Regions from separate parts of the Streptomyces sp. NPDC051064 genome, predicted to be linked through region 4. Evidence: riboswitches for the same ligand, from Rfam matches in the RefSeq annotation. Region 4 holds a riboswitch; each other region holds the start of a gene.

What was found. Region 4 has a riboswitch for cyclic di-AMP ahead of ACIBCU_RS20105 (LysM peptidoglycan-binding domain-containing protein). Riboswitches for the same ligand answer to the same signal wherever they lie in the genome.
Positions count from the first base shown of each region.
Region 1: another riboswitch for cyclic di-AMP. It lies ahead of ACIBCU_RS08390 (NlpC/P60 family protein); the one in region 4 lies ahead of ACIBCU_RS20105 (LysM peptidoglycan-binding domain-containing protein).
Region 2: another riboswitch for cyclic di-AMP. It lies ahead of ACIBCU_RS20760 (M23 family metallopeptidase); the one in region 4 lies ahead of ACIBCU_RS20105 (LysM peptidoglycan-binding domain-containing protein).
Region 3: another riboswitch for cyclic di-AMP. It lies ahead of ACIBCU_RS31935 (transglycosylase family protein); the one in region 4 lies ahead of ACIBCU_RS20105 (LysM peptidoglycan-binding domain-containing protein).

Region 1 is NZ_JBITFK010000002.1:337,677-342,656, forward strand. It holds gene ACIBCU_RS08380 (NlpC/P60 family protein) at 1-847, opposite strand, end outside; gene ACIBCU_RS08385 (hypothetical protein) at 1,203-1,556, shown strand; gene ACIBCU_RS08390 (NlpC/P60 family protein) at 1,618-2,778, opposite strand; cyclic di-AMP (ydaO/yuaA leader) riboswitch at 2,777-2,937, opposite strand; gene pcrA (DNA helicase PcrA) at 3,196-4,980, shown strand, end outside.
Region 2 is NZ_JBITFK010000005.1:559,995-564,974, reverse strand. It holds gene ACIBCU_RS20765 (pitrilysin family protein) at 25-1,407, shown strand; cyclic di-AMP (ydaO/yuaA leader) riboswitch at 1,599-1,767, shown strand; gene ACIBCU_RS20760 (M23 family metallopeptidase) at 1,780-2,571, shown strand; gene ACIBCU_RS20755 (GntR family transcriptional regulator) at 2,794-3,492, shown strand; gene ACIBCU_RS20750 (HPr family phosphocarrier protein) at 3,665-3,946, opposite strand; gene ACIBCU_RS20745 (GNAT family N-acetyltransferase) at 4,112-4,980, shown strand, end outside.
Region 3 is NZ_JBITFK010000010.1:253,995-258,974, reverse strand. It holds gene eno (phosphopyruvate hydratase) at 82-1,368, opposite strand; gene ACIBCU_RS31935 (transglycosylase family protein) at 1,700-2,392, opposite strand; cyclic di-AMP (ydaO/yuaA leader) riboswitch at 2,393-2,564, opposite strand; gene ACIBCU_RS31930 (transglycosylase family protein) at 2,855-3,832, opposite strand; gene ACIBCU_RS31925 (cytochrome P450) at 3,938-4,980, opposite strand, start outside.
Region 4 is NZ_JBITFK010000005.1:417,359-422,338, reverse strand. It holds gene ACIBCU_RS20120 (NAD(P)H-dependent oxidoreductase) at 1-366, shown strand, start outside; gene ACIBCU_RS20115 (helix-turn-helix transcriptional regulator) at 452-847, opposite strand; gene ACIBCU_RS20110 (hypothetical protein) at 1,004-1,234, opposite strand; cyclic di-AMP (ydaO/yuaA leader) riboswitch at 1,592-1,777, shown strand; gene ACIBCU_RS20105 (LysM peptidoglycan-binding domain-containing protein) at 1,782-2,648, shown strand; gene ACIBCU_RS20100 (hypothetical protein) at 2,876-3,499, shown strand; gene ACIBCU_RS20095 (sugar isomerase) at 3,613-4,506, opposite strand; gene ACIBCU_RS20090 (MBL fold metallo-hydrolase) at 4,913-4,980, shown strand, end outside.

The sequences.
Region 1 (4,980 bases), on a different contig from region 4:
CCGCCGCGCGCCAGGCGGCCTGGGTGAGGCCGGAGCAGTCGAAGGACGCGGGTCCGGTGGCGCCCCAGACGTACGGCTTGCCGAGCGCCCCGTACGCGAAGTCGACGGCCTGTGCCGCGCGGGCGTTGGGGGCGGCCACGGAACCGCGTGGGGCACCCCGGCCGGCCCGGGCGGCGCTGCCGCCGTGCGCGGCGTCGGCCGAGCGCTCGTAGCCGGCGCGCTGCTCGGCGGTGAGGCCGGCCAGGAGTTTCCGGGCGTCGGCGAGCTTGGTGCGGACCGCGTCCTTGTGCTTCTTCAGGTCGGCCCGGCGTGAGGCGAGGACCTCCAGCTCGTCCTTCGCCCGGGCGCGCAGCTGGGCGATGTCGCTGACCTGTCGGCGTACGCCCTGGAGCGCACCGGCCTGGCGGTCGCCCGCCCGGTCCTCGTAGGAGGCGCGCTCCAGATACTCGTCCGGGTCCGAGGAGAGGGCCAGCCGGACGGCGGGGTCGATGCCGGTGCTGCGGTACTGCGCGGTGGCGAACGAGCCGAGGGCGTCGCGCGAGGCGTTGAGACGCTCGGTCCTGCGGGCGGCCTCGTCCCGGAGGGCTTCGAGGGACTTCTCGGAGGCCGCCGCCTCCTCCTTCGCGCCGTTGTACTTCTCCGTGGCCACCTCGGCGTCGTGGTAGAGCCGGTCGACCTTGGCCTCGACCTGGGCCGGGGTGAGCTGGGGGTCGGCCTGGGCGGCGCCTTCGAGGGCGGTCGCGGTCGCGGCCCCGGCGAGGGCGAGGGTGGCTGCTGTGCGGGCAGCAGGCCCGGTGAACAGACGCTGCTTGGGCTTGCGGTGAGCGGCTTCTCGATGGGCGGCCACGGGGGTGGTGCGTCCTTCCGTTCGACTGCCCGTCGGTGGGTGCCGCGGGCCCGCCGGGGTCCGGCGGCGGGTCACCACAGGGGGGAGTGGCCCGCCGCCGGATTCCTGGCGGGGCGACCGGGAGCCGCCCGGTACGGGGGCGGTGGTGCAGAGCCGGTCACCTGGGAGGGACGCTAAACCCGGCGCACAGGGAAGAGGTGTAATGACAGCTATTGCCCTCATATGCTGTTTCGTTTCCGTCGGTTGACCGGAAAAATCAACCGGAGTCCGGCAATCCGCGCAGGGTCCGGGGGAACTCATCAGTAAGTCGTACCTGGCCGAAGAGTGGTGATATGGCCGCGGTTAGGCTGCGGCCATGGACGTACTCATCAATGTCTTCGTGGCCCTGCACATCATCGGTATCGCCTCCCTGCTGGGCGGCTTCCTGACCCAGATGAAGGCCATGGGGGCAGGCACGGCATGCTTCGTCCCGGCCATGCTGCACGGCGCGCTCACCATGCTCGTCACGGGTGTCGCCCTGGTCGGGCTCAACCAGGCCGACGACCAGAGCGTGAACAACGTCAAGATCGGCGTCAAGCTGCTGGTCCTGATCGTGGTCCTGGCGCTCGTCTACGTGAAGCGGGACGAGGAGAAGGTCGGCAAGGGCGCGTTCGCCGCCGTCGGCGGGCTGACGGTCGCCAACATCTTCATCGCCACGCTCTGGACCTGAGCGCGCACGGGCGGGCCCGGGGCTGTGCCCCGGGCCCGCCCGCCGGTGGTGCTGCCGCGCGTCACGCGGGGCGCACGCTGCCGTAGATCGGCATGTAGTAGATCGACTCCTCGCGGACGTTCGCACCCGGCTTCGGCGCGTGGATCATCATGCCGTCGCCCTTGTAGATGCCGACGTGGCTGATGTCGTCGTAGAAGAAGACCAGGTCTCCCGGCTGCAGATCCGCCGTGGCCACCCGGGTGCCGACCTCGACCTGGTCCCAGGTGGTGCGGGGCAGATCGACGCCCGCCTCCTTCCAGGCCGCCTGGGTGAGCCCGGAGCAGTCGTACGAGGACGGGCCAGTCGCCCCCCAGACGTACGGCTTGCCGATCTGGGCGCGTGCGAAGGCCAGGACCTTCTCGGCCTTCGAGGCGTAGCCGCTGTCGGAGCCCGTGCCGCCGGTCTCCGTGCCGGTGCCCGAGCCGGCATCCTCCTTCGCGGCCTCCTCCTTGGCGGCCTGCTCGGCCTTCTCCTTCGCGGCCTGCTGCCGGGCCAGCTCCTCGGCCTTGCGCTTGGCCTCGGCCTCCTTCTCGCGCTCCAGCTCCGCGAGTCGCGCCTTCTCCTCGGCGGTCAGCTCCGACAGCAGCGAGCGGGCCTCGGTGAGCTTCGTCTGCACCTGCTGCTTGCTGGTGCGCAGCGTGGCCTGCGACTCGGTGAGCGTCTCCAGGCTCTTCGTCGCCTCGACGCGCTTCGCCGCCGCCTCCTTCTGCTGCGTACGGAAGTCGGCGACCGCCTTCTGCTGCTGGCTGGTCATCCGGGCCATCAGCTGGTCCTGGTCGAAGTACGACTGCGGGTCGTCCGCGAGGAAGAACGTCGCCGTCGGGGCGATCGAGCCGCTGCGGTACTGCGCGGCGGCGTAGTTGCCCAGCTCCCGGCGCGTCTCGTTGAGCTTGTCGGCCCGCTTCGCCGCGGCCTCCAGCAGCGCGTCGACCTTGGAGCGCTGCTCGGCCGACGCGCTCTTCGCCTTGTTGTACTGCTGCGTCGCGGTGCCGGCCTGCCGGTACAGGGCGTCGACCTTCTTCTGCACTTCCTCGATGCTGGGCTTGGGCTCGGCGGGGGCTGCCGTCGCGCTCTGCGTGGAGAGCAGGGTGACGGAGGCGAGCGCCGCGGTCGTGAGACCGACGGCGGGGGTGGTGGTGCGCACCCGGGTGCGCGGCTTGCGATGCGACGCCAAGGCCGGCATCTCCTTCCGTGGACCGCCTACCGGGTTAGCTGTCGGGTTCGGGCGGAACGGAAGGCTGCCCTACGGTCCGGTGGAGACGGACCGATTCACCCCGGTGCTGCGTGTGGGTCCCCGGTTCCGGACACCCTTCGGGGGGTACGGATTCGGCGGGGGTGCCCGTGTGGCGCGGTTCGCCTCAAGGGGGTACGGGGCACCCGTCGGAGCACGCTAGCCAACCCGTGGTGTCCCTGTGAAGGTTGATGTTCGATATGCCCGATACATTTTCGTGACCTTTTCCGGGTGGCGGTCCACGGGCCGGGGAACCACCCTGGAATCTCACGTTCTGTGGGTGGATGATCTCGTTACGCACACGGTCCGGGGCCCTTGTCGCCGATGCGGCCCCGGGCTGTCGGTGCGGCCGCCTAGACTCGTGAGGCGATGAGCAGCCTCTTTGACGACAGTTTCCTGACCGGCCTCCAGCAAGCGGAGGACGGCCCCCCGCCGCCCCCCGAGGAGCACGCGCCCGAAGCGGTGCCGGAGGGCCTCTTCGAGGACGTCTTCGACGCGCCTCCGCCGCCGCGTGACGCCTACTACCGCGACGGTGCCCCGCGCCCCGTCACCGACTCCGCCGCGCTGCTCGAAGGGCTGAACACCGAGCAGCGTGCCGCCGTCGTGCACGCCGGGTCCCCCCTGCTCATCGTCGCCGGGGCCGGCTCGGGCAAGACCAGGGTGCTCACCCACCGGATCGCCCATCTGCTGGCCGAGCGAGGGGTCCATCCGGGGCAGATCCTCGCGATCACCTTCACCAACAAGGCCGCCGGCGAGATGAAGGAGCGCGTCGAGGACCTCGTGGGCCCGCGCGCCAACGCCATGTGGGTCATGACCTTCCACAGCGCCTGTGTGCGGATCCTGCGCCGTGAGTCGAAGCGCCTGGGCTTCACCTCCTCGTTCTCGATCTACGACGCCGCCGACTCCAAGAGGCTCATGGCGCTGGTCTGCCGCGATCTGGACCTCGACCCGAAGCGCTACCCGCCGAAGTCGTTCACGGCGAAGGTCTCGAACCTGAAGAACGAGCTGATCGACGAGGAGACGTTCGCGGGTCAGGCCGCCGACGGCTTCGAGAAGACGCTGGCCCAGGCCTACGCGCTCTACCAGGCGCGGCTGCGCGAGGCCAACGCCCTGGACTTCGACGACATCATCATGACGACGGTCCACCTGCTCCAGGCGTTCCCCGACGTCGCCGAGCACTACCGCCGCCGCTTCCGGCACGTCATGGTCGACGAGTACCAGGACACCAACCACGCCCAGTACACCCTGGTGCGCGAGCTGGTGGGCCCGGCCGGCGAGGACGACGCCCCGGGCGAGCTGTGCGTCGTCGGTGACGCGGACCAGTCGATCTACGCCTTCCGCGGCGCGACCATCCGCAACATCCTCCAGTTCGAGGAGGACTATCCGGACGCGACCACGATCATGCTGGAGCAGAACTACCGCTCCACACAGACGATCCTCTCCGCCGCCAACGCCGTCATCGAGCGCAACGAGAGCCGCCGCCCCAAGAACCTCTGGACGAACGCGGGCGCCGGCACCCGTATCGCCGGCTACGTCGCGGACACCGAGCACGACGAGGCGCAGTTCGTCGCCGACGAGATCGACCGGCTGACGGACTCCGGGGACGCGAAGGCGGGCGACGTCGCCGTCTTCTACCGCACGAACGCCCAGTCCCGTGTCTTCGAAGAGATCTTCATCCGCGTCGGACTGCCCTACAAGGTGGTCGGCGGAGTGCGCTTCTACGAGCGCAAGGAGGTCAGGGACGTCCTGGCCTACCTCCGGGTGCTGTCCAACCCCGAGGACACCGTCCCGCTGCGCCGCATCCTCAATGTGCCCAAGCGGGGCATCGGCGACCGGGCCGAGGCGATGATCGACGCCCTGTCGATGCGCGAGAAGATCTCCTTCCCGCAGGCGCTGCGCCGGGTGGACGAGGCGTACGGCATGGCGGCCCGGTCGGCGAACGCCGTGAAGCGGTTCAACACGCTGATGGAGGAGCTCCGCACGATCGTGGAGTCCGGCGCCGGCCCGGCGGTCGTGGTGGAGGCCGTCATGGAGCGGACCGGCTATCTCGCCGAACTCCAGGCATCCACCGACCCGCAGGACGAGACCCGTATCGAGAACCTCCAGGAGCTCGCGTCCGTCGCTCTCGAATTCGAGCAGGAGCGGGCGGAGGAG
Region 2 (4,980 bases), 140 kb from region 4:
GACGCCGCCGTGACTGGAGTAGCGATGGAGTACCACCCGCAGCCGACCGCCGGCGAGGCCAGGCCCTGGGCCTTCCCCGCGCCCGAGCGCGGCGCCCTGCCCAACGGGCTGACCGTGCTGCGCTGCCACCGGCCCGGCCAGCAGGTCGTCGCCGTGGAGATCTTCCTCGACGCCCCGCTGGACGCGGAGCCCGAGGGACTGGACGGTGTGGCCACGATCATGGCGCGCGCGCTGTCCGAGGGCACGGACAAGCACTCCGCGGAGGAGTTCGCCGCCGAACTGGAGCGGTGCGGCGCCACGCTGGACGCCCACGCGGACCACCCGGGTGTCCGCGTCTCCCTGGAGGTACCGGTCTCCCGGCTGACCAAGGCCCTCGGCCTGGTCGCAGAGGCTCTGCGGGCCCCGGCCTTCGCGGAGAGCGAGATCGAGCGCCTGGTGGGCAACCGCCTCGACGAGATCCCGCACGAGCAGGCCAACCCGGCCCGGCGCGCGGCCAAGCAGCTCTCCAAGGAGCTCTTCCCCGCCACCGCACGGATGTCACGCCCGCGCCAGGGCACCGAGGAGACGGTCCGGCGCATCGACGCCGCCGCCGTACGCGCCTTCTACGACGCCCATGTGCGCCCGTCCACGGCGACGGCGGTCGTCGTCGGCGACCTCACCGACGTGGACCTGGACGCGCTGCTCTCCGACACCGTCGGTGACTGGTCGGGCAATGCCGGCCAGGCCCGGCCCGTGCCTCCGATCACCGCGGACGACACCGGCCGTGTGGTCATCGTGGACCGTCCGGGAGCCGTGCAGACGCAGCTGCTGATCGGCCGGATCGGCGCGGACCGGCACGACAGCGTGTGGCCCGCCCAGGTCCTCGGCACGTACTGCCTGGGAGGCACTCTGACCTCCCGGCTGGACCGCGTGCTGCGTGAGGAGAAGGGCTACACCTACGGCGTCCGGGCCTTCGGACAGGTGCTGCGCTCGACGGCGCCCGGTTCCTCGTCCGGGGCGGCGGGTGCCGCGATGCTCGCCATCAGCGGCTCCGTCGACACCGAGTCCACCGGTCCCGCGCTGGACGACCTCTGGAAGGTCCTGCGCACCCTCGCGGCCGAGGGGCTCACCGACGCCGAGCGGGAGACCGCCGTGCAGAACCTCGTGGGCGTCGCCCCGCTCAAGTACGAGACGGCGGCGTCCGTCGCGGGCACCCTGGCCGACCAGGTGGAGCAGCACCTCCCGGACGACTACCAGGCGAAGCTGTACGCACGCCTGGCCGACACCGGCACGGTCGAGGCGACCGCCGCCGTGGTCAACGCGTTCCCGGTCGACCGGCTGGTCACCGTCCTGGTCGGGGACGCCGCTCAGATCAAGGAGCCCGTGGAGGCGCTCGGTATCGGTGAGGTGTCGGTCGTCAGCGGCTGAAAGAACCGGACATGACGGACCCCGGCGGCTGTACTTCCGCCGGGGTTCCGTCATTTGTCCGTATTGCAGAGAAGGTAGCAATTCGTCCTGTGGGATGTGCGACAAAAGGCCCTTTCCGTTTGGCGGGGGAAAGTCTCCCGATCTAGCGTCGGCGCGGCTGTCCGCCGGACGATTGCCGCGCCCGCGGCGCCGGACAGCCATCGCCGAGTCCCCGTCAGGCGCGAGCCTGGGGAGCCGGGGACCCATGAAGTCCCTGGGGTGAATCGGATCCCTGTACCTCGTCGGAGGCTCAGGGGCCCGTAGGAGACCTTCCTGCTCCGAACCCGTCAGCTAACCCGGTAGGCGAGAAGGAAGGAAAGGACCAGCCCCTCCATGGCGTTCATCCGTGCCACCGGGAAGCACCGTGCCCCGAGCCGCCTGACGCGCAAGAGTGCCAGGGTCGCCGGCGTCGCCGCCCTGGCCACCACCGGCGTACTCGGTGCCACGGCCTCCCCGGCCCTCGCCGCGGACTCCGAGGTCACCGCGGGCAGCACCGGCCTGACCCAGACGGTCGCCCTCGACACCACCCTCGCCGCCCAGATCGAGGCTCAGGCGAAGGCCCAGAAGCACCAGGCCGACGTCGCCGCGAAGGCCGCGGCCGAAGCGAAGGCCAAGGCGAAGGCGAAGGCCGAGGCCAAGCGCAAGGCGGAGGCCCGCGCCAAGGAGGCCCGCGAGGAGAAGGCGCGCGCCGCCCGCGCCGCCGAGCGCGCCCGGCTCAACGCCTTCCACCTCCCGGTCGCCGGTTCCCACGTCACCACCGGCTACAAGTCCGGTGGCGCGCTCTGGTCCTCCGGCTCCCACTCCGGCGTGGACTTCCAGGCCGCGTCCGGCACCTCGGTCGTCGCGGTCGGCGCCGGTACGGTCGTCGAGGCCGGCTGGGGTGGCGCCTACGGCAACAACATCGTGCTCAGGATGAAGGACGGCACGTACACCCAGTACGGCCACCTCTCCTCGATCGGCGTCTCCGTCGGCCAGAGCGTCGGCTCCGGCGAGCAGATCGGCCTCTCCGGCTCGACAGGCAACTCCACCGGGCCGCATCTGCACTTCGAGGCCCGGACGACCCCCGAGTACGGCTCGGACATGGACCCCGTCGCCTACCTCCGCGCCCACGGCGTCCAGGTCTGACCCCACGCAGCACCGCGATCTCCGACGAAGGCCCCGGCACCCGCCGGGGCCTTCGCCGTGCCCCGGGGCAGATGCGTGCCATAGCCCCCGCGGAAGTGCTCCCTGGCCAAAAGATATCCATGGATTCCACCCCGCCATCGGAAATTCCGGCCGGTTGCAATAGAGTCACAGAACAGGCGTCGATCGGCCGCGTTTCGCGGGGATTAAGGCGGAGGTTCGGACATGCGCATTCCCGCGCATTCGGTATGCACGGCAATCCGTGACGACATCGTCTCCGGTGTCTTCGAACGCGGCAGCCGCCTCACCGAAGAGGTGCTCGCGCGTCGATACGGCGTCTCCCGCGTCCCGGTACGCGAGGCGCTGCGCACCCTGGAGTCCGAAGGGTTCGTCGTCACCCGCCGGCACGCGGGTGCCTGTGTCGCCGAGCCCACCGAGCAGGAGGCGGCCGACCTCCTGGAGATACGCATGCTCCTGGAGCCCCTCGGGGCCGCGCGCGCGGCGCAGCGCCGCACCGAGGCGCATCTCAAGGTGCTCCGCGGCCTGGTCAGGCTGGGCCAGGAGCGGGTGCGCCGGGGCGAGGGGGAGGACCTGCGCTCCCTGGGGGGCTGGTTCCACGAGACGCTGGCGCAGGCCTCGGGGAGCCCCGCGCTGATCGCTCTGCTCACCCAGCTCCGGCACAAGATCGCCTGGATGTACGCGGTCGAGCAGCCGGTCCGCCCCGCGGACTCCTGGGCCGAGCACGGCGCTCTTGTCGACGCCGTCGCCCGCCGCGACGCGGAGCGGGCCAGGGCGCTCGCCATCCAGCACGCCGAGCGGGCGACAGCGGCCCACCGACTGCGGCTCGCGCCGGGGCACACGCCCGGCCAGGCCCGGGTGAGGACTTCGCAACACCCCGTAAACATCGGGGGAGTCCGTCATTAACAATTGCGCCGTATACAAAGAGAGTAATTATCGGAGGGCTTTCTTTTTGCTGCCCTGATCCATTCTTTCCGGAGCTCTGTCCGCTCCGCTTCGGGAAACGGAAAAGCCGCGGCTCCCGGTCGGGGGTGCCGCGGCTTTTCGCAGAAAAAAATCCGGTTCGAAGTGGCCGGAATCAGACGGTCTCCGGGAGCTCCTCGAGCCCTTCGGCGACCAGCTTGGCCAGACGGTCCAGGGCGGCCTCGGCGTTGTCCGCCTCGGATGCGAGCACGATCTCCTCGCCGCCCTGGGCGCCCAGGCCGAGCACCGCGAGCATGGAGGCGGCGTTCACCGGGTTGCCGTCGGCCTTGGAGATCGTCACGGGGACGCCGGAGGCCGTGGCGGCACGGACGAAGATGGAAGCGGGGCGGGCGTGCAGGCCCTCGGCCCAACCGACGTTGACGCGGCGCTCAGCCATGGTTCTGCCCTTCACGTAACAATGGGTTGTCTAGACCAGTCTCTCATGCAGTGCGCGCTGCCGTGCCCGGCACCGTCACCGGCCTGCCCGCCGTCCGCCGGCACCCCCAGCGTGCCCCTGTCGAGATCCCGCCGCTACCGGTGCCACGAGCCGTAGGCTTTGCCCATGGAGCCCACTCCGGAGCAGAGTCCGCATCACGCGTACCCCGACCACTGGGAGGCGGACGTGGTACTCCGCGACGGTGGCACCGCGCGGATCAGGCCCATCACCACGGACGATGCCGAGCGGCTGGTCAGCTTCTACGAGCAGGTGTCCGACGAATCGAAGTACTACCGCTTCTTCGCCCCGTATCCGCGTCTCTCCGCCCGTGACGTGCACCGCTTCACCCATCACGACTACGTCGACCGGGTGGGACTGGCCGTCACGATCGGCGGCGAGTTCATCGCCACCGTCCGCTTCGACCGGATCAACGAGCAGGGCAGGCCCGCCTCGGCCCCCGCCGACGAGGCGGAGGTCGCCTTCCTCGTGCAGGACGCCCACCAGGGCCGCGGCGTGGCGTCCGCCCTCCTCGAACACATCGCGGCGGTGGCCAGGGAGCGGGGGATCCGCCGTTTCGCCGCAGAGGTGCTGCCCGCCAACAACAAGATGATCAAGGTGTTCCGGGACGCCGGCTTCACCCAGCAGCGCAGCTTCGAGGACGGCTCCGTCCATCTCACCCTCGATCTGGAGCCCACGGCCGAGTCCCTCGCCGTCCAGCGCGCCCGTGAGCAGCGGGCCGAGGCGCGCTCCGTGCAGCGCCTGCTGGCCCCCGGCTCCGTCGCGGTCATCGGCGTCGGCCGCGCGCCCGGCGGTGTGGGCCGGACCGTGCTGCGCAACCTCCTGGGCTCGGGCTTCACCGGGCGCACGTACGCCGTGAACACCTCCTTCGCCGCCGATACGGGAACGGTCGACGGGGTGCCCGCGCACCGCTCGGTGGGCGAGACCGGCGAGCGGGTCGATCTCGCGGTCGTCGCCGTTCCGGCCGACCGGGTGCC
Region 3 (4,980 bases), on a different contig from region 4:
CCGTTACGCACGTCCGTCCCCGCACACGGTACGGGACCGGATGCGGGGACGGACGGAGGCTGGTGCTCCGGACTCGGGCTGTCAGCCCTCGAAGCGGAACCGCGGGAACGCCGAACGACCGGCGTACACGGCGGCGTCGTCGAGGATCTCCTCGATGCGCAGCAGCTGGTTGTACTTGGCGACGCGGTCCGAGCGGGCCGGGGCACCGGTCTTGATCTGGCCGCAGTTCACGGCGACGGCGAGGTCGGCGATGGTGACGTCCTCGGTCTCACCGGAGCGGTGGGACATCATGCACTTGAAGCCGTTGCGCTGGGCCAGCTCGACGGCGTCCAGGGTCTCGGTCAGCGAACCGATCTGGTTGACCTTGACGAGCAGGGCGTTGGCCGAGCCCTCCTCGATGCCACGGGCGAGGCGCTCGGGGTTGGTGACGAACAGGTCGTCGCCGACGATCTGCACCTTGGAGCCGAGCTTGTCGGTGATGACCTTCCAGCCCGCCCAGTCGTCCTCGTACAGCGGGTCCTCGATGGAGACCAGCGGGTACGCGGAGACGAGCTCCTCGTAGTACTCGGTCATCTCGGCCGCCGAACGGGACTTGCCCTCGAACTCGTAGACGCCGTCCTTGTAGAACTCGGACGCGGCGACGTCGAGCGCGAGCGCGATGTCGCGGCCCGGGACGTAACCGGCCTCCTTGACGGCCTCGAGGATGAGGTCGAGGGCGGCGCGGTTGGACTCGAGGTTGGGGGCGAAGCCGCCCTCGTCACCGAGACCGGTGGACAGGCCCTTGGTCTTCAGGACCTTCTTCAGGGTGTGGTAGATCTCCGCACCCCAGCGCAGGGCCTCGGAGAAGGACTCGGCGCCGATCGGCGCGATCATGAACTCCTGGATGTCCACGTTGGAGTCGGCGTGCGAGCCGCCGTTCAGGATGTTCATCATCGGAACGGGCAGCAGGTGCGCGTTCGGGCCGCCGAGGTAGCGGAACAGCGGGAGGTCGGAGGCCTCGGAGGCGGCGTGCGCCACGGCCAGCGAGACACCGAGGATGGCGTTGGCGCCGAGGGAGGCCTTGTTCTCGGTCGCGTCCAGGTCGAACATCGCCTGGTCGATGAGGCGCTGCTCGGTGGCGTCGTAACCGACGAGCTCCGGGCCGATCTGCTCGATCACGGCGAGGACGGCCTTCTCGACGCCCTTGCCCTGGTAGCGGTTGGGGTCACCGTCGCGAAGCTCAATGGCCTCGAACGCACCGGTGGAGGCGCCGGACGGAACAGCAGCACGTCCCGTGCTGCCGTCGTCGAGGCCAACCTCGACCTCGACGGTGGGGTTGCCCCGGGAGTCGAGGATTTCCCTGGCTACGACGACGTCGATGGACGGCACGAGGCATCTCCTTCTGGGATCTGACACTGGTTGTGCAGGGTCACTGTGGCCTTGCGCCACGAGCCTAACCGGCTCGGCGCGCTCCGTCGGCCGTCCGCCCGTCCCCTGGGACGAAAAAGGACCCAAGGGCCTGCATTCCGGGCAAAGCTCCAGAATTCTACTGACGAGTAACCACAACAGTTGAACACTCACCCTTACGGCGAGCCCGCGTCCACACCCCGTCGGAGGGTCCGGACGCGGCCCGGCCCGGCGCGCGGGGGGTCTGCGCGCCGGGCCGGGCTCCGGGGCAGGAGGAAGACCCCGGGGTACTACCGACTGCTTCGGGTTCCGACTACTTCAGGTGGAGCTGCTGACCCGGGAAGATCAGGTCGGCCTTGTCGACGATGTCGTCGTTCAGCTTGAACAGCTTCTGCCAGCCACCCTTGACCTTCTTCGCGTCGGCGATCTTGCTGAGGGTGTCGCCGGACTTCACCTTGTACTCGCCGTCACCCTTCTCGACCTTCTCACCGGTGGGGGTGGTGACGGTCTTCTCGGGAGCCGTGCGCTTCTCGCTGCGCGTGGTGGGCTGCTCGGCCTTGCGCTCCGGCGCGGCCTGCGGGGCCGTGTCGCCGTTCTTCGCGGAGCCGGTGTCGACACCCGGGTCCACACCGTCGTTCGTCAGACCGCCGGCGCCGGCGCAGGCCCAGGCGCCCGGGCCCTGAAGGTCGAGGAGCTTCTCGGCGGCGGCTATCTGCTGGTCCTTGGTGGCCAGGTCGGCGCGGGAGGCGTACTGGGTGCCGCCGGCGGCCGCCCAGCTGGACTGCGAGAACTGCAGGCCGCCGTAGTAGCCGTTGCCGGTGTTGATGGACCAGTTGCCACCCGACTCGCACTGGGCGACGGCGTCCCAGGTGTCGACGGAGGCGGCGGAGGCGCCGGTCGCGCCCATCAGCGGTACGGCGACTGCGGCACCGGCGACACCGGCCAGGGTCGCGACACGGACGGCCTTGGACGGGCGACGGTGCTTGCCCTTGCTGGAAAGCAGCATGGTTCTCCTCACCGACGCCTACGAGGTGAGCTGTCGGGTTCGGGCCTGTGAGTTGCCCGGTCGCCCTCACTTTCGGACGACTTCACCCCTAGCCGTGTCTCCGCCCGTCTTCCGACGGCCGGGTCCGGCGCTTACCTGGGTCCCCCGCTCCTGCCTACGGCGCTTTACGCGTCGGTTCCCTTCGGCCGACGGCAGGATTCGGCGTGACGGTCGAAGGTGCCCGCGGTGCGAGCGGCTCCGACCGTAAACACACGCAACCCCCACATTCAAAGATGGACATAACGACTAATCAGCCCGTAACGCCCCCACGTGGAGGGTCGTTTTCGCAGGTCGGAGCCAATATGGACGGAGCGGGCGGACCGGACGCACCAGTTGAAGCAAAGAGACCCATGTCTCACTTACGCATAAGCGGACATAGGCCTCTGAACTACCCCCTCTTTCGGGGTGTTTTCACGCTTTTGATCAGTTGGTGGCGGCCTCCGCCCGGCTGCCCTGCGCGTCCGCCCCGAGGTCCAGGGTCTGGCCGGGAAGGATCAGGTCCGGGTCGGAGCCCAGCTCGTCCTCGTTGGCCGCGTAGAGCGCGGTCCAGCCGCCGGGAAGCTCCTGCGCGTCGGCGATCGCCCAGAGGTTGTCGCCCTCGCGGACGGTGTACGTCCCCTCCGCGCCCTGACGCGCGTCGGATTCACCGCGCGAGGCGTGGCGGCCGGACTCGCGCCCGTCGTCCTGGCCGGTCCTGGCGGTCGCCTCAGGGGCCGGCGTGCCGCGGTGCTTGCCGCCCTCCTCCGTGCCGCCCTTCGGGGCGCCGGACGTCCCGGAGGCCTCGGGGGACGGAGTGGCGGACGGCGTCGTGCCGGCCTCGTCACCCTCGCCCGTCCTGCCGTCGGACGCGTCCCGGCCCGCCTCGCCCTTCGCGTCGGAGTCGTCCGAGGTGGCGGCGTCGTCCGAGCTGTCCGCCGGGTCGGTCGCGTCGGAGGAAGGCGTCCCGGACGGCGTCGCGGAATCCGAGGGCTCGGCCGAGGGCTCGGCGGACTCCTCGCCGCCCGGGTCGACGCCGGGCAGCCCCTCGTCCAGGGAGAGCCCGGAGATCACCGAGCAGCTGGCCCACGCCTGCGGTCCCTTGTCGTCCAGGATCTTCTCCGCGACCGCTATCTGCTGCGAGCGGCTGGCGAGGTCGGCGCGCGGCGCGTACGCCGTGCCACCGTAGGCCGACCAGGTGTCCTGCGAGAGCTGCAGGCCACCGTAGTAGCCGTTGTCGAGGTCGGCACTCCACATGCCACCGCTCTCGCACTCGGCGACCCGGTCCCAGGTCGACGCGTCGGCGGCCTGTGCGCCGCCCGCGCCGAGCAGCGGGATGGCAATGGCCGATCCGGTGACGCCTGCAGCGACGACGATGGCGGGTGCCTGACGAGGGCGACGGTGTCTGCCGGTCGCGGAGCCCATGGGATTGCCTTCCGTGTGACTGACGTGTGACGGGTGAGTCGAACGGTGAACCTAGCCGTACTCGAACGTGTGTCACAAGTCGATGCAGCGGAGATCACGTGAAAGTCACAGAGTTGACAGGCTGTCACTTTTTTCCACCCGATGTCCGGGACCGAACTCCACGGGAAGCGTGCGCAGTCCACGCATGATGAGCCCGCCGCGCCAGCGCAAATCGGCAGGTTCCGCGGCAAGCCGCAGGTCGGGAAGGCGCCTCAGCAGCGTCGCCAGCGCCACCTGGCCCTCCAGCCGGGCCAGCGGCGCACCCAGGCAGTAGTGGATGCCGTGCCCGTATCCGAGGTGCTGATTGTCACTGCGCGCGAGATCCAGGGTGTCCGCATCCTGGAACCGCTCCGGGTCCCGGTCGGCGGCGGCCAGCACCACGAGAACCGGGTCCCCCGCCGCGATGTCCTGCCCTCCCAGCGTCACGGGTTCGGTGGCGTAACGCCATGTCGCGAGCTCCACCGGGCCGTCGTAGCGCAGCAGCTCCTCGATGCCCGTGGCGAGCAGGTCCGTCTCCCCGGCGGCCAGCGAGCGTTCCAGGCGCTCGCGCTGGGACGGATTGCGCAGCAGCGCGTAGGTGCCGTTGCCGATGAGGTTCACGGTCGTCTCGAAACCGGCGAAAAGGAGGATGAATGCCATCGCCGCGGCCTCGTTCTCGCTGAGGTGCTCGCCGTGGTCGCTCGCCCGGATCAGCCCGGAGATCAGGTCGTCGCCGGGATTCTCCCTTTTGCGGTGGATGAGTTCGGCGAGATAGCCGCGCATCTTCTTGACCGACCTGGCCACCCCGCCGCGCGGTCCGCCGCCGTGCCGGATCATCATGCCCGCCCAGTCGCGGAAGTCGTCCTGGTCCTCCCGGGGCACGCCCAGCAGGTCGCAGATCGCGTAGATCGGCAGAGGGAACGCGAAGTCATGGATGAGGTCCGCCTTCCCCTCCTCGATGAAGGTGTCGATGAGGCGGTCCGTCAGCTCCTGCACGCGCGGCGCGAACTCCGCGACCCGGCGCGGAGTGAACGCCTTGGACACGAGCCGGCGCAGTCGGGTGTGGTCCGGGGGGTCGATGTTCAGCAGGTGCGTCATCAGCTCCGCCTTGCGCTCCCCCGGGATGCCCG
Region 4 (4,980 bases):
GACATCGAAGGCGTCCGGGTCGTGCGACGGGCGGCGCTCTCCGCCACGGCCTCCGATGTGCTCGCGGCCGACGGCTACCTCCTCGGCACCCCGGCGAACCTCGGGTACATGTCCGGCGCCCTGAAACACTTCTTCGACCAGGTCTACTACCCGTGCCTGGACGGGACGAAGGGCCGGCCCTTCGGTTACTACGTGCACGGCGGCAACGACGTCACCGGCGCCGTACGGTCCATCGAGACGATCACCACGGGCCTCGGATGGCGGCGTACGGCCGATGCCGTGACCGTCACCGGTGAGCCGGGCAAGGCCGACACGGAGGCGTGCTGGGAACTGGGGGCTACCCTCGCCGCCGGACTGATGGGCTGACAGACTCCCGGCTACGGTCGCCCTCCCACCGCCCGGGTCGGCACCTCCTGGGTGATGCCGCTGCTCCCGGGCGGCAGATGCCGCGTCAGGTGCGGTCGATGTGCACGCTGGTCGACTTCACGCGGGCCGTGGCCTGCATGCCGACCTCGAGTCCCAGTTCCTCCACGGCTTCCCGGGTCAGCAGCGAGACGAGGCGGTGCGGGCCGGCCTGGATCTCCACCTGTGCCGCTACGTCGCCCAGCTTCACCGCGGTGACGATGCCGGGGAAGGCGTTGCGCGCCGAGGTGTAGGGGACCTCCTCCTCGCCGGGGGAGGCCTGACCGACCTCGATCGAGAACGCGGCCAGATCGCGGCCGTCGATGAGGCGGCGCCCGCCCTCGTCGCGATGGGTCGCTACCCGACCGGCGTCCGCCCAGCGGCGGGCGGTGTCCGGGCTCACGCCGAGAAGACGTGCCGCCTGCCCGATGGTGTAGGTCTGCATGTGATGCACGATATGGCTCAAAGGCTTGCATTTGCAAGGCATCTGTGGAATATACCCAGCATCTGCGCGTCTCTCGCGGGCCGGTCCCGCGACGTGCGAGCCTCCGCCGGGCGCCTGATCCGCCGACCGCACCCCCACCGCCCCCTGCCGCCCCGCTCAGCGCGGCTTCCAGGTGAGCTTGCCGCCGCCCACCCAGCGGATGACGGCCGGGTCGTCGAGGTCGTGGACCGGAATGCCGGCCGCCGCGGCGGCGATCAGCACATCCGTCATCGCCGTCGCGCTCCCGATCACCTCTCCGTCGATCTCCACGATCCGGAAGGGGGGATCCCCGGGCTGGACGGGCAGGACAGTGATCCGGGGCGCCGAGGCGAGAGGGCTTTCAGTCATAGGCGGATCGGTTCCACGTGGGCGCCCTCGGTATGCGCCTGGGTCTCAGCTGTGAGTCATATGCCCGATTTAAGGCGGTTTTTTGGAATTAATCCTGTAATCCATAAAAGGTCATTTCGTGTGACCTGGGGCCTTCGCGTGGGCGCAAATCGCCCGAATCGGACTCCGTGACCAGGGTCACCTTATGGGTCCCGGACGCAGGGGCGCGGCAGTCGGTTCCCTTCTGCGCCAAGAGAAATGGGCGGCGCGATGTGGGGTGGATTACATGAATTCCCGAGAATTGATCTTGCGAATGAATTGTGATCATCGCGCCAGGCTTGTTCCTTTCCCTATTTCTCGCCTACGGTCACCATCACTCCGGGCGGAACGCCGAATCCTGCCGCCGTCCGGTTACCCGACCACTTCTCGTACGGCAGGAGCGGGGGACCCAAGTAAGCGCCGATCCGGTTTCCGGAGCGGCTCGGGGTGAAGTCGCATTCGCGTGCGGCCGGGCATCTCCAGCCCGAACCCGACAGCTCACTTCGCAGGCGACGGAGAGGAATTCAGCATGCCCGAAAACGGTAAGCACCGTCGTTCCAGGACCAGTTCGCTCACCCGTGGCATCATCGCCGTGAGCACGGGCGGAGCCGCCCTGGCCCTTCCTCTGATCGGTGCGACCGGCGCCTTCGCGGCCCCGGCCCAGCCGGCCGCCGTGGAAAAGGCTGCGACGTCGACTGCCGCGTCCGGCAAGGGAATTGCCGCGCAGAAGTCCAAGTCCACCACCTATTCCGTGATCTTGGGTGACACCCTTGCAAAGATCGCGCGTGAGCATTCCGTGAACGGTGGCTGGAAGGCCCTGTACGAGGACAACGAGAAGGTTGTCGGCGCAAACCCCGACCTGATTCACCCGGGTCTGAAGCTGACCATCGGCGGCAAGGCCGAGAACAAGTCGGCGGACAAGGGCGACAAGGCCGAATCCAAGGCCTCCGCCTCGTCCGACCGTGCCGCGGAGAGCGCCGACCGCGCCGACCGTTCGGAGCGCACGAGCACCCCCACCGCCGCGGAAGGCGCACCCGCCGCCGAGGCCGCTCCGGCCGCCGAGCCGGTCTCGTACACGGACGACCTCGACGGCTGGATCAAGGAGTCGCTCGCCGTCATGGCCGAGCACGGCATCCCCGGCAGCTACGAGGGCATCCACCGGAACATCATCCGCGAGTCCGCGGGCGACCCCCAGGCCATCAACAACTGGGACATCAACGCGATCAACGGCGTCCCGTCCAAGGGTCTGCTGCAGGTCATCGACCCGACCTTCCAGGCCTACCACGTGCCCGGTACGTCGATGGACAGCTACGACCCGGTCGCCAACATCACGGCCGCGTGCAACTACGCCGCGGACAAGTACGGCTCCATCGACAACGTCTTCGGGGCCTACTGAGCCTCGCCGAGGCGGGACCGCTGGCGCACGGGCGTGTGACAGAGGGACAGAAGTGACGGGTGGTGCGGGTTCGGCGGAACCCGCACCACCCGTCGTCCGTTTTCCGGCGCCGATAGGGTCCGGAGGCTCGGCCGCCGTCGGCGTCAGGGCGGCCGAGGTGTCGCCGACAGGCCGGGCGGGGCACGGGTGACTGGTCTCGTACAGGTTCGTCGTCCATACTGCCCGCCGTGGAGCAGCGCATAGATTCGAACACCAAGCCCGAGTTCGCCGCGGGGACAGACCCGGCGTACATCCCCGGCCTGACGGCCCCTGCCCCCGCGCGGACGGAGGCGGAGGCGGAGGCGGAGAAGGCGGCGCCCCAGAAGCCCGAGGAGGCCGAGGAGACCCGGGAGACCGGGACTGCGGACGCGCTCGCCGAGGGGGCCGTGGATGAATCCGCGGCCGCCCCCGAGGACACCGCCGTGGACGACGCGGCCTCCGACGGCACGGCCGGGGACGACGATGAGGCCCCGGCCGACGGGACGGCCCCGGAGGCCGGGCCCGTGCCCGGCAAGAGTGCCGCCGATGAGGACGGCCCCGTCTTCGAGGTCAGCGACCGGCGCGGATCCATCAGAGTGGACGCGGACGGCGTCCGCTTCCGCCTCGACGACCAGGAGGCTGAGTTCGACTGGGCCGAGATCGGCGCGGTCGAGGTCAAGACCGGCCGCTTCGGGCGCCGGTTCACCGTGACGGTCCACCTGTCGAGCCGCCGGTGGTTCAACGCCGAGGTCGAAGCCGGATCCCGGGGCGACCTCAAGGGGTGGACGGCGGAGCTCGACGAGGCGCTGGACGCCTACTTCGAAGAGGCCTGACCTCTTCAGGGCCATGCCTGAGCACCGGGCCGGACGACCGGCCCGGTGGTCAGGGCCTCTCGTTCGGATCGCGCCGGATCCGAACGAAAGGCCCTAGGCATGCCGTGGAGCCGTCAGGCTCCCGGAGCCGTGCCGAGCACCACCGACCTGGTCAGATGGCGCGGCAGGTCGGGGTCGAGGCCACGGGCCGCCGCGCGGGCGATCGCCAGCCGCTGGACCCGGACCAGGTCGGCCAGCGGGTCCAGTCCGCTCTCCACCCAGCGGGCCCCGGTCGCCAGCACCTGCTCCCGTAGCCCTTCCGGAGCGGTGCCGAACATCCAGGTCGCGGTCCCGGCCGTGGCGATGCTGATGGGGCCGTGGCGGTACTCCATCGCCGGGTACGACTCGGTCCAGGACAGGGACGCCTCCTTCATCTTGAGCGCCGCCTCGTTGGCGATCCCTACCGTCCACCCCTGCCCCAGGAAGCTGAACTGGGCGCATTCCAGGAGCCCTTCGGGCAGCGGCTCCGCAAGCGCGGTCTCCGCGTCCCGTACGACGTCCTCGGTGTGCAGCCCGAGATGGGCCCGGAGCAGCGTCAGCGCGGTCGTCGCGAACCTCGTCTGGACCACGGACCGTTCGTCGGCGAAGTCGAGGACCACCACATCGTCGGCCGCGGCCATCACCGGGGTCCGCGGGTCAGCGGTGACGGCGACGGTCCGGGTGGCGCCCCGCAGCCGCGTCAGCAGGCCGAGGACCTCCGTGGTCGTCCCCGACCGCGTCAGCGCGACGACCCGGTCGTACGTGCGCCCGAAGGGGAACTCCGAGGCGGCGTAGGCGTCCGACTCGCCCTGCCCGGAATCCTCGCGGAGCGAGGCGTACGCCTGTGCCATGTAATACGACGTTCCGCAGCCGACGACGGCGATGCGCTCACCGGTGGCGGGCAGGGCCGCCTTCCGGTCGGCAGCGACCTCCGCGGCACGGCGCCAGCACCCGGGCTGGCCGGCTGTCTCGGTCTCGACATGCGACATGTCCGCACTCCGCTTCCACTGCTGCTCGCACCTGGTGGGACGGGGCTGTGTGAAATCGACGCCCACTTGTTCAATTCTGCATGTTACATGGGGTAATCGAGCAAGAACAAGCAAAGAGTTCACACCTCCGTTACCCGAGCAGGGTCGGTTTTCGGCCATGCTCGGTGGGTAGCCGACTCGATCCGGTTCCGTCGAAGCCGTGTGGGTATCGGTCGCATGGCGCGAACTCCGCTGCCGGCATCCCGTACATCAGGCGGAAAATCCCCTGTAGGACCGCTTCTCGGCGACCTCGGACGGTCACCGGGCGGTGGCGGGTGGCCCCGGTGAGGGGCGATTTCACGTCATCGGACGCGCGCGTTGGCCGAGTTCGAACGCGCGGCCGGAATACGGTCGGCATAATCAGCCCATGTCGATCACGGGTGGGGAAGTCGTGGACCTCGGCAGGGGTCTGTACGCCTGGCTGCCGCCGGAGCG